One region of the Cytobacillus sp. QJM3NY_8 genome, then DNA from elsewhere that is predicted to be linked to it. Evidence: riboswitches for the same ligand, from Rfam matches in the RefSeq annotation. Region 1 holds a riboswitch; the other holds the start of a gene.
What was found. A riboswitch is a leader RNA that binds a small molecule or an ion and turns the genes downstream of it on or off. The one in region 1 is predicted to bind thiamine pyrophosphate.
Positions count from the first base shown of each region.

Region 2: another riboswitch for thiamine pyrophosphate. It lies ahead of AC0VZ9_RS13755 (3-oxoacyl-ACP reductase); the one in region 1 lies ahead of thiW (energy coupling factor transporter S component ThiW).

Region 1 is NZ_CM149681.1:430,770-436,234, forward strand. Features, by position in the region: gene AC0VZ9_RS02230 (TVP38/TMEM64 family protein) at 1-117, shown strand, start outside; gene AC0VZ9_RS02235 (PaaI family thioesterase) at 193-564, opposite strand; gene AC0VZ9_RS02240 (alpha-hydroxy-acid oxidizing protein) at 751-1,860, shown strand; TPP riboswitch at 1,989-2,105, shown strand; gene thiW (energy coupling factor transporter S component ThiW) at 2,218-2,706, shown strand; TPP riboswitch at 2,856-2,957, shown strand; gene tenA (thiaminase II) at 3,016-3,705, shown strand; gene AC0VZ9_RS02255 (DUF1287 domain-containing protein) at 4,068-4,775, opposite strand; gene AC0VZ9_RS02260 (TIM barrel protein) at 4,880-5,465, shown strand, end outside.
Region 2 is NZ_CM149681.1:2,637,807-2,643,271, forward strand. Features, by position in the region: gene AC0VZ9_RS13735 (hypothetical protein) at 1-1, opposite strand, end outside; gene thiE (thiamine phosphate synthase) at 103-771, opposite strand; gene thiD (bifunctional hydroxymethylpyrimidine kinase/phosphomethylpyrimidine kinase) at 761-1,585, opposite strand; gene thiM (hydroxyethylthiazole kinase) at 1,548-2,408, opposite strand; gene AC0VZ9_RS13755 (3-oxoacyl-ACP reductase) at 2,422-3,183, opposite strand; TPP riboswitch at 3,287-3,397, opposite strand; gene AC0VZ9_RS13760 (OsmC family protein) at 3,514-3,975, shown strand; gene AC0VZ9_RS13765 (Cof-type HAD-IIB family hydrolase) at 4,009-4,758, opposite strand; gene AC0VZ9_RS13770 (sigma-70 family RNA polymerase sigma factor) at 5,137-5,465, shown strand, end outside.

The DNA of each region.
Region 1 (5,465 bases):
TTGGCCAATGCCTTATCTTTATCTGGCTCACAGCTTTTATTAGTCGTTTCGGTTGTGATAGGGGTATTTTACAGTGTATCCCACTTGTATAAAAAGAAGAAGGATAGAAACTATTAGGACTGTCTTTAACCTTTAATGGTTCCTCCTATCGCTGTCAGCGAAACTATTCAGGCAACGATAGGATTAATCACTTTAGATAGATGCGAAGATTCCCGATGCTTTGGCGACCAGCTGATCCTGGTCGTTATAAATCAGGCAGTCTGTGTGGTTGAGGGTGCGCCCCCTCTTCACAAGGTGAGCATTGGCGATAAGAAATTCACCTGTCGCCCCCTTTAGGAAAGTGACCTTTAAATCAGCTGTCACCACGGATTGCATCTGGTTTTCATCCGGCTCGAAAATATTCCCCATCGCTACATCCGCAAGAGTGGAAATGACGCCTCCATGAACCAGCCCCGCGCTGTTAATAAAGAGCGGCTGAATTGGCAAAGTCACTTTCATATTGCTTTCACTGACTCTTTCGTAATGGAATTTCAGAAATTCATCAAAAGGCTGTTTGATTAACATTTTGTACACTCCAATTTCATTAAGGTTAAAATGTTTATTCATGATTTTTTGTGAAATCCCTGCTTATTGCGGCTAATTTGTATAGGAAAGGCTGTAACTGCGAATTTATGATTTTATTAGATGGTTTCATAAAATCTGAAAAAGTGTTATTATTTTCAATAAATTCAAAAAAGGCAGGGCTGGAATATGGCAAAAGTAGAGAATATTAGTTTCGCAGAAAACTTTCCTATTTCATTTAAGGAACTGGAAGAAGAAGCAGAGAAAGTGATGGGAGCTGGCGGATTTGGCTATGTCCAATCAGGAGCCGGGGGAGAAGAAACGCTGAAAAAGAATATCGAATCCTTTGCAAAATACTCAATTGTACCGAGGATGCTTAGAGATGTATCAGTGCCGGATATAAGTGTGAATTTATTTGGAAAAACGTATCCTTATCCAGTATTCCTTGCACCTATAGGAATGCAGCGTCTTGAACACAGTGAGGGAGAGCTTGCATCTGCCCGGGCGGCAGCTTCGTTTGGAATTCCTTTTATCCAGAGCACGGTATCCAGTTATTCCATTGAAGAAATCGCAAATGCAACAGGCACGAGTCCAAAATGGTTCCAATTATATTGGTCCAATTATGAAGATGCTGCGTTCAGTATGGTGCGCCGGGCGGAGGAATCAGGCTATGAAGCAATTGTGTTAACAGTAGATACGGTGATGATGGGGTGGAGGGAAGCTGATCTAAGAAACAATTTTTCACCGTTAAAGCTTGGCTATGGAAAAGCAAACTATGAGAGTGACCCGGTCTTTATGGCCACTCTCCATGACGGTGATGTAGTTCAGGGAATCCTTGATAATATCCATCATCCAACCTTGAGCTGGGAGCATATTGCTAGGTTAAAAGAGAAAACAAATCTGCCGATTCTATTAAAGGGTATTCTCCATCCCGAAGATGCCAGGCTGGCCGTTGAAAAAGGGATAGACGGAATCATAGTCTCCAATCATGGCGGCAGGCAGCTTGATGGAGTGATTGCGGCGATTGATGCGCTTGGACCGGTTGTGAAGGAAGTCAAAGGAAGAATTCCAGTATTGTTTGACAGCGGCATTCGCCGCGGTTCCGATGTGGTCAAAGCACTGGCATTAGGAGCCGACGCAGTTTGCCTGGGAAGGCCGTATGTGTACGGTTTGGCCATTGGCGGGCAGAATGGAGTTGAAAAAGTACTTGCCAACTTTATTGAAGAAACAAAAGTGTCACTTTCTCTGGCAGGAGTCGGGAGTCTAAAGGAAATGGCAAGTCTGAAGCTACTTCGATAGTTTCTCAGCAGAAATCGAAGAGCGCTTAATACATTGATTGCACCAAGAAAAGTATATAAGCAAAAAGATTGATGACAGTGCCGGAATAATTTGTTAAGCTTGAGATAGCTTATCAAACTAAATATCTATGCAGCTACTAGGGGTGCCCCGAATGTGCGGGCTGAGAGGAAAGCGCGTTATAGCTTTCTGACTCTTATGGACCTGATCTGGTTAATGCCAGCGGAGGGAAGTAGGATTTGACTATATGTCAATTCATATACTTAAACCAAGCCAGGTCCTTATGGGAATCTGGCTTTTTTGTATACATACTTCCCATCCTGATAAGCAATCAGGCGGCCCTTTAGAAAGGAGGTTTAGATGAACAGAACCCGATTGTTAACTACGATGGCTTTATTTGTAGCAATTGGGACACTGGGATCCCATTTGCTCTGGTTTCCGGCAGGCATAGCCAAGGCCTATCCGGTGCAGCATGCGGTGAATGTATTGGCAGCGGTGACGCTTGGCCCCCTGCCTGCAGCAGCTGTGGCATTTATGATTGGCCTGCTTCGTAATTTGCTTGGATTCGGGACGCTGCTTGCGTTTCCAGGCGGCATGATCGGAGCGTTTTTGGCAGGTGTGCTTTATTTGAAGTTCGGCCGGAAAATATGGGCTGCTGTAGGAGAAGTGGTAGGTACCGGCATAATCGGTGCATTGTTTGCAGTCCCTTTTGCAAAGGTTCTCATGGGAAGCGCAGCTGGGGCATTCTTCTTTGTGCCGCCATTCCTGGTCAGCAGCATTGCCGGTGCGGCCATAGGCTGGATGGTTTTGGCAAAGGTTAAAGAGAAGAATCTGGTTCAGAATATATGATGATTTTGAGCTGGCGAAGCTGGATGAGTAAGCAGCATAGTAAAGAAATCTGACTTAATGAGCGATTTTCAAGAGTTATAAGCGAAATCCCAAATTTATGAGAGAAAAACGTCAAGTTAGAAAATCGGTAAAAAACAATTAAAATGTTAGAAAACTGCTAGGGGCGCTACGGCTGAGATAAGGAGCTTTTCCTTTGTCCCTTGGAACCTGATCTGGATAATGCCAGCGCAGGGAAGCAGTGAGGACCTCGTTTTATATCCTCATGCTTTTTCCCCGGCAGCTTCTGTAATTAATAAGGAGGCTATTTTTATGACTTTTTCAGAGATTCTGCGCAAGGAAAATGAAGATTTGTTTCAGCTGATATTTGAGCACCCATTTGTCCAGGGTATCGGGAGAGGGGACGTGCCGAAAGAGGCACTGGCCCATTACATTAAAGCGGACTTTGAGTATCTGAATGCGTTCATGCATATTTATGGGATTGCCATTTCAAAGTCAGCAGAGCGTAAGGATATTGCATATTTTAATCAGCAAATAGAATTTGTATTGAACAGCGAAGTACATCCCCACCATAATTTCTGCCAGCAGATTGGCGTGGATTACGAAGCATTGCAGGGCTATCCGCTCCCTCCAACAGCTGATCATTATGTTAAGCATATGATGTATCATGCCCACACAGGCGGCATGGGTGAAATCCTTGCTGCATTATTGCCTTGTCCATGGACTTATTGGGAGATTGGGCTTGAACTCATGAAGCAATATGAGCCAGATGAGAACCATCCGTTTTATCCATGGATCTCTTTTTACGCAAATTTAAGGGTCGAAGCTGTGACCATGAATATGAGAAACCGTTTGGATGAGCTTGCTGATGCGGCATCACCGGAAGAAAGGCAGCGAATGAAGGATGCTTTCCGAAAAAGCTGCCAGCTGGAGCTTGGCTTCTGGGAGATGGCTTACACCTGCGAAGAGTGGCCGGCAGGCAATCCTGCAGCAGTAAGATAAGAAAAGCGCAAGCGCCTCGCTCAAAAAGGAACGCAGGCTAAGAGCGCAACGTCCTCCCAAAAGCTACCGCTTTCGGTCGTGCGATGTATCGCTGCCGTAGCTTTCCTTGTCCTGTGGCAACGTCTGCATGACCCACATCCTCCCATAATCTGCCGCTTTTGGTCGTGCGATGATTATGCTGACGAAGCCTTCCTTGTCCTGCGGGCCTCAGGGATAAGACGGTTCCTTATGGCCCCGGGTTCCTAGGAGCCGGAGCTAGACAAGCTTGTGACCTCAAGGGGGGAGGCTGCTTGCGCTAGACAGTTATCGAAGTTCAAAATTTTATACTTTCGTATTTAATAAGAAAAACGCCTGCATCTGCTTTATGGCAGTGCAGGCGTTTTTTCAAAATCCCATCTGTAATGAGCGGTAATAGGAGTCTTAAAAGAAGAGAGTTTTACTTCTGCTGCAAATGGTGTGGAGTTATGTATGACATATGGAATGCCATCTTTCGTCCGTTTGTCAGATATGATGGCAACATGGTCGAATTTAGGAGAAAGGAAAACCACAATGTCACCCGGCTGCCATTGCTGAAGGTTCTTAATATCTCCTGGAATCAGTTCTGTTGTTAATGACTTTGCGAAGCGGCTGAAAAAGACATTCTGGTTTGGCACCCTCCTGAAATCAATGTTTGGATCAGGATTGCCCTTCACTCTTGAATACAAGTCCGTATTCTCGGCGATATCCTGATCAATAAGATCCTTTATGGTTACATCAGCCCCCTGGAAACCCCTCCAAACCACATCTGTACAGACACCTTCACCATCGGGCGGATATCCTCCCGCATAGTAGGCACTTTTATATGGCGTGCGCTGTTCCACTTCTTTTCTGGCTGTCAGGACCATATCAAGCGGATCGGCAATGCCGTTTTGATTAGAATCGGCCTTTGAATAAGCAGCAGGCACTTCCATTTTCTTTGCCAAAGGATTTTCAAAATGAATGCCGATGGAATCCAGAATGATTCCGCTTCGGAAAAAAAGAATGAATAATAACAGTACTGCGATAATGGAACCAAACACTTTTTTTATCATAAAAGTCTCCTCATGTATTTTAATGATTAGACGGCATTATTTTCCAATAAGTTACATAGAGGTATGATAAGATTGCTATAAGAATACATAAGAGAGGGGATATCATGGCTCATCATATAGGGATATCGGGAAGCGTCATTTTGTCAGACAGCAAGCTGTTTCCTGAACTTTTTAAACGTCATTTGCCGCATATTGAGATAGGCGAATTTCAAGATGAAGAATCTTTCCGCCGTTTTATTGAAATGCTGGGTAAAACAAACAAAAGCTTTGGTCTTCATTCGCCTCTTTTCCGGGGACAAAGCAAATACGATCTGCTGGAAAAGATCCGTATAAATCCGAAGGAAGCCTGGATCCAGTTTGAGACGGAAGTGGAAAGAATGTCCCGGCTTGGAGCTGAATACATATTGGTGCACTTTCCTTACTTTAAAAAGGAAACCAATGGGAATCCAGCAGAGATCATTGAGGAGGGACTCAAGAAACTCAGTTCTCTTCAGAGTAAGTATGGGATTATGATTGTGTGTGAACCTAAATTGGGATTCCAGCAATCGCCAGCAGGGATTCATTATCTTGACCGCTTTCCTGTAGAGACATGGAAGAAATACGGACTCAGCCTCTGTGTCGATATTGGGGATTATATATTGGCCGCAGGCGAGAAGGCCATAAATTATATAGAAAAATGGTCCGAGTTTG
Region 2 (5,465 bases), 2.2 Mb from region 1:
ATTGTTCATCCCTCTGTTTCTATTGTTTGTTAGTGAGCTATCCTCAATAGATTGGGATAAACCTTAGAATTTCAAACATGCATACAATAAAAAATGCCCAAATCAATGGGCATTTCTCATTATTCTATTTACTGCATCATATAACTTGGCGGCTGCTTTTTCTGGTGAATCCGCCTGGCTGATTGCAGAAATGACAGAAACACCGTCTGCTCCTGCCTCAATTAGAGGAGATGCATTTTCAGAAGTAATTCCGCCTATTCCTACAACAGGAATTTGGATGTCGGCAGATCTTAATTCTGTCAAAAAAGTAAGTCCCTGTACTGCTTTGGCATCTGCCTTTGTGGATGTCGGATAAATAGGCCCTATGCCAATGTAATCTGCGCCTTGACGGATCGCTGTTTCCGCTTCCTGCATGCTGTGCACTGAGACTCCCAGGATTTTGCTGCCAATTTTCCTGCGGACCACATCGGCTGCTTCATCGTCCTGGCCTATATGGACACCATCTGCATTTATTTTAACTGCCAATTCAATATCATCATTGACAATAAAAGGGATATTGCTCTGTTTGCAGATTGCTTGAAGCTTTTTTGCGAGCGATTCCTTTTCTTTACCATGAAGGCATCCTGCTCCTTTTTCACGGAATTGAAATAACGTAATGCCTCCCTTGATGGCTGCTTGAAGGACATCTTCAGGATTCTGGCAGCAATTTGTGCTGCCCATTATGAAGTATACTTTTAATAAGCTTCTCATTGCCTGCGGATTAACAGCCATATACTTCAGCCTCCTTCTTCCTTTTATTGAACGCCCAGTGATTGGTAGGTCCATGACCGCTGCCAATTCCTAAATCATTTTCAATTGCTGCCTGGATGAATTTTTTTGCCCGATCAACAGCCTCTGGCACGGTAAGACCGTCAGCGAGGCCAGCGGTGATGGCAGCCGAGTAAGTGCAGCCTGTTCCATGTGTGTTGGCTGTTTGTATTCTGCTGCTTTTAAATTCCGAAAACCTTTCTCCGTCAAAAAGAAGGTCTGCTGCTATGTCTTTTGCTTCATCATGGCCGCCTTTTATGATGACATTTTTCGCTCCAAGGTGATGCAGTTTTTTTGCTGCTTCTATTTTATCCTCTAGTGAACGAATTCTTATGTCCGTTAAAACCTCTGCTTCTGGAATATTCGGGGTAATCACCAGAGAGAGAGGTATAAGATGCTTTTTCATCGCTAATATCGCTTCATTCTGAAGAAGACTTGCTCCTCCCTTTGCAATCATTACTGGATCTATGACGACATTTTTCCAGCCGTATCTAACAATTTCATTGGAAACACTCTCGATTATAACTGCACTAAAAAGCATTCCTGTCTTCACAGCGTCAGGTCTGAGGTCTTCTCCTATCGACTGAATTTGAGCAGAAACTGCCTCTGCTGTCATTGGATAAACTCCTTGAACACCCTTGGTGTTTTGAGCCGTTACCGCAGTTAAAGCAGACATGCCGAAAACACCGAGTTCCTGAAATGTTTTTAAGTCAGCTTGAATGCCCGCGCCGCCGCCGCTATCAGAACCCGCTATGGTTAAAGCTTTGTTCACTTTCATTTATATTGCCTCCTAACTGGTGTTTTTCAAAAGAGCCATATGATTCAACATCTGCAGCTGAAATGTTATATAAGCTATTCAAAAACTCTATTTGGAAAGTGCCTGGTCCTTTGCCATCCGATTTTTCTGCTGCGATTTCGGCTGCAGAGCCATAAACGACCAATGAAGTTACTGCCGCTTTTACAGGATCCTTTTCAATAGCAGCGAAAGCTCCTATTATTGAAGTAAGAAGACATCCGGCACCCGTTACTTTCGTTAGAAGAGGATGGCCATTGTTAATGGCAAAAGTGGATCTTCCATCTGAAACGATATCCTGTTTTCCTGTAATAACGGTTACTGCACCAAGTTCTTTTGCTGCCGACTTAGCAAGCTCTGAAGTGTTACCTGCTGCTTCAACTGCATCTACGCCCTTTATACTCCATTTCTGTCCTGCCGCGTTGGCAATTTCTGCAGCATTCCCTCTTATGATGGTAATATCTAACTCTTCTAATATTCTTTTAGCTGTATCTGTGCGATAAGCCGTGGCCCCGACACCAACCGGGTCAAAAATGACTGGAACCCCATGCTGATTTGCTGATTTACCCGCTATGAGCATACTTTTTACTTCTTTTTCTGTCAGTGTTCCCATATTGAGAACCAATGCACCAGCTATTTTAGCCATTTCAGCTGCCTCTTCATGTGCATATGCCATTACTGGTGATGCCCCAATTGCCAGCAGGCCATTTGCAGTAAAGTTTGTTACCACCACATTTGTAATGTTATGTACAAGAGGGTTTGACACTCTTACTTTTTCCAATAGACTGCTAAACTCCTGAATGTTCATCTAAAATCCTCCTTTAATTCATAACTAATCCGCCATCTACAACCAGATTTTGTCCAGTAACTGCCCTTGCCCATGGAGAAGCGAAGAAGACTATCGCATCAGCCACTTCTTGAGGATCTGTGACTTTTCTTAATGGAGTCGAGTTTTCGATAATTTTAAAGACTTCCTTAGAGGTCGAAGCACTGGCATCTGTCGTTTTTAACAAACCTCCCGATACCATATTTGCCGTAATTCCATATTGGCCCAGCTCATTCGCCATATTTCTGGTGAAGCCTAATAAAGCAGCTTTGCTGGTCGTATAGTCATGATAGGGTACAACTGGATGCTGGAATAGATTGGTGCCGACCGAGATTACCCTGCCAAACTCCAGTTTTTTCATATCTTCAAGACCTGCCTGAACTGTGTTCAATGCTCCCAGAATTGCACCTTCCAGCTGGCTTTTGTAATCGTCCCATTTAATTGTTTCTGCATCTTTTTTCGAAATAGGGTCAAATTGAAAGTTTACCAGTGCATTATTGACTATGGTTGTAATGGGAGCTCCAAAGTGTTCCTTCGTCTCTTGAAACATGGAGTTCACTTGAACACTGTCCCGAATATCAGCACGAATGGCAATGGCTTTTTCGCCAATTTCCTTCTGCAAAGCATGGGCTTTTTCCTCGCTATGGAAATAGTTAATGACAACTTTCGCTCCTTCTCTCGCGAATGCTTTTGCGGTTTCTTTGCCCAGCCCTCTGCTGCTGCCTGTAATAATGACAATCTGATCGTTAAGATTCATAGAAAATCCCCCTTATTGATAGCCAATTCATCTGTTTTAGAGAACAAAATAAAAACCAGATCCGCAATTGGACCTGGCTGAATAATCTAAGAGAATTAGTCGTTCCCCGCAATTACTACTTTCCTACGCTGGTATGATCCAGATCAGGTCCGAAGGGTAAAAAACAGTCCGGTTTCTTTCTCAGCCCGCGCATCGGGCACCCCTAGCAGTAAAACTATTAAGTTGGCTGTTTTCATCTTAGCCTGAAACGTTAAATCTGTAAAGTCTTGCAATTCTGCCTGTTCCTCTTTAAGGTGTAAATAGAAATACATAACTTGGAGGAATTAAAGAATGGCTGAACACCAATTCCAATTAAAAGCATATTGGCCAGGACTTCGGAATGATGTTGGAGAAATTGAAACAGGCGGGCTTAAAACAAAGGTTTCCATTCCGCCAGAAATGGAAGGACCCGGAATCGGAACAAATCCGGATGAAATGCTGCTGGGGGCAGCGGCAACTTGTTATATTATTACCCTGGCAGCTATGATGGAACGAAGTAAACTCGAGAAAGAAAACCTTACGATGGAATCAACTGGTATTGTAGATGTAACTAAAGGTGTGATTACATACAAGAAAATTATTCATCGCCCTGTTATCTTGTTACAGGCGGATGCGACTGAAAAGGATCATTCACTTGCGCGCAAGCTGGCGCAAAAAGCTGAAGCATCCTGTATGATTTCCAGGGCGATTAAAGGTAATGTAGAGGTAGAATTGGAAGAAACGATTCTAACTGCCAAAAATCCTTCGAAATAACCAAAAACCGGCATGATTGCCGGTTTTTATTCTTTAAAGAGCCCACTTCCGGATTGCCTGTGCAACACCAGCTTCATCATTAGTTCCCGTAATAGCATTCGCTGTTTCTTTCACAATATCCTGCGCATTTCCCATTGCTACACCCCAGCCTGATTCCTCGATCATGGCAATATCATTTAAGCTGTCACCCATCGCCATTACATTTTCCATCGAAATGCCAAGAAGCTCTGTTACCTTCTGGATACCTTTGGCTTTATTGATTCCAAGAGCATTTACCTCAATATTAGTTAAGCTGGAATTTGTAATCTCCAGATCCCCTTTTGTTTGAAGCTCTTTATGAATGAGTTCCCTGATTTCATCATCTGATATATCAAATCCAAATTTAAGCCATTCATGGTCATGAATATTTTCAGGCATTTCATTCGTCCAAACCCGTTCGCAGCTTGTTGCCCAGAAATTAGTCTTATGTGACTGGGATAGGTTCCACATCCACTCCATTATTTTTGAATCAACTGGAGTCCTTGAGATTGATTCACCATCAGGGCCAAATATTTCACTGCCGTTGACTGTGATCAAGTAGGAGTCTAATTCCAAAGAATCGGAATGGTCGCCTGCCGTAAGCCTGGATCTTCCAGTGCTCAAAATAACTTCAATTCCTTTTTCCTTTGCCTCTCGTATGGCCTTACGGTTTTCATCAGGAATTTCCCCTCTGGAATTCAACAAGGTTCCATCCATATCAAGAGCGATTAATTTGATCTGTGGAGTAATATTTAATTGTGACATAATAATCTCCCTTCTTTCTTGCACAATATAGCCATTATATAAATAAACAATCCTTCCATCAAAAACAAAGCACTTGAGCAGAATCATTTTTTCAATATAGGGATTATTATTCCCAATCTAAATGTAAAGGCTGGAATTACTCAATAAATGAGGTGATGATGAATGCCTCCCATACTATTTTTGCTCCTACTGTTCTTAACCTATGCATTGATGTAGATTTATTTATATAGGAGCCTACTTAATGGTTTCCGCTTTTTTTGTATAAGCTTAATAAATGCCAAAAAGTTGAAGCGATTTTCTTGCATCTGTCGTCTAACTGTCAGTCAAACAAAAGGCAGCCGGAATAGGCAGCTGGCATTTTAGCAAGGAGGCAGTCATGTGAGCTCTGATGAGTATGTAAAGCGGTCAATTGCTGATCAAGTAGACCGTGCTCTCGTTCTTGAAATGATCATGGATGAGTATGGTACCGTTTTGAAAAGATTGATATACAGCTATGTGAATGATTGGAATGCGGCCAGTGATTTAACACAGGATACCTTTATTACTGTTTATGAAAAGCTGGAAAGTTTCCAGCAAAGATCCTCCTTTAAAACATGGATTTTCACAATTGCTATTAATAAAAGCAAAGACTATCTGAAAAGCTGGCATTACCGCAATATGGTCATGAATGAAAAGGTTTTTTTCCTGAAAAAGGCTAGAGAAAAAGA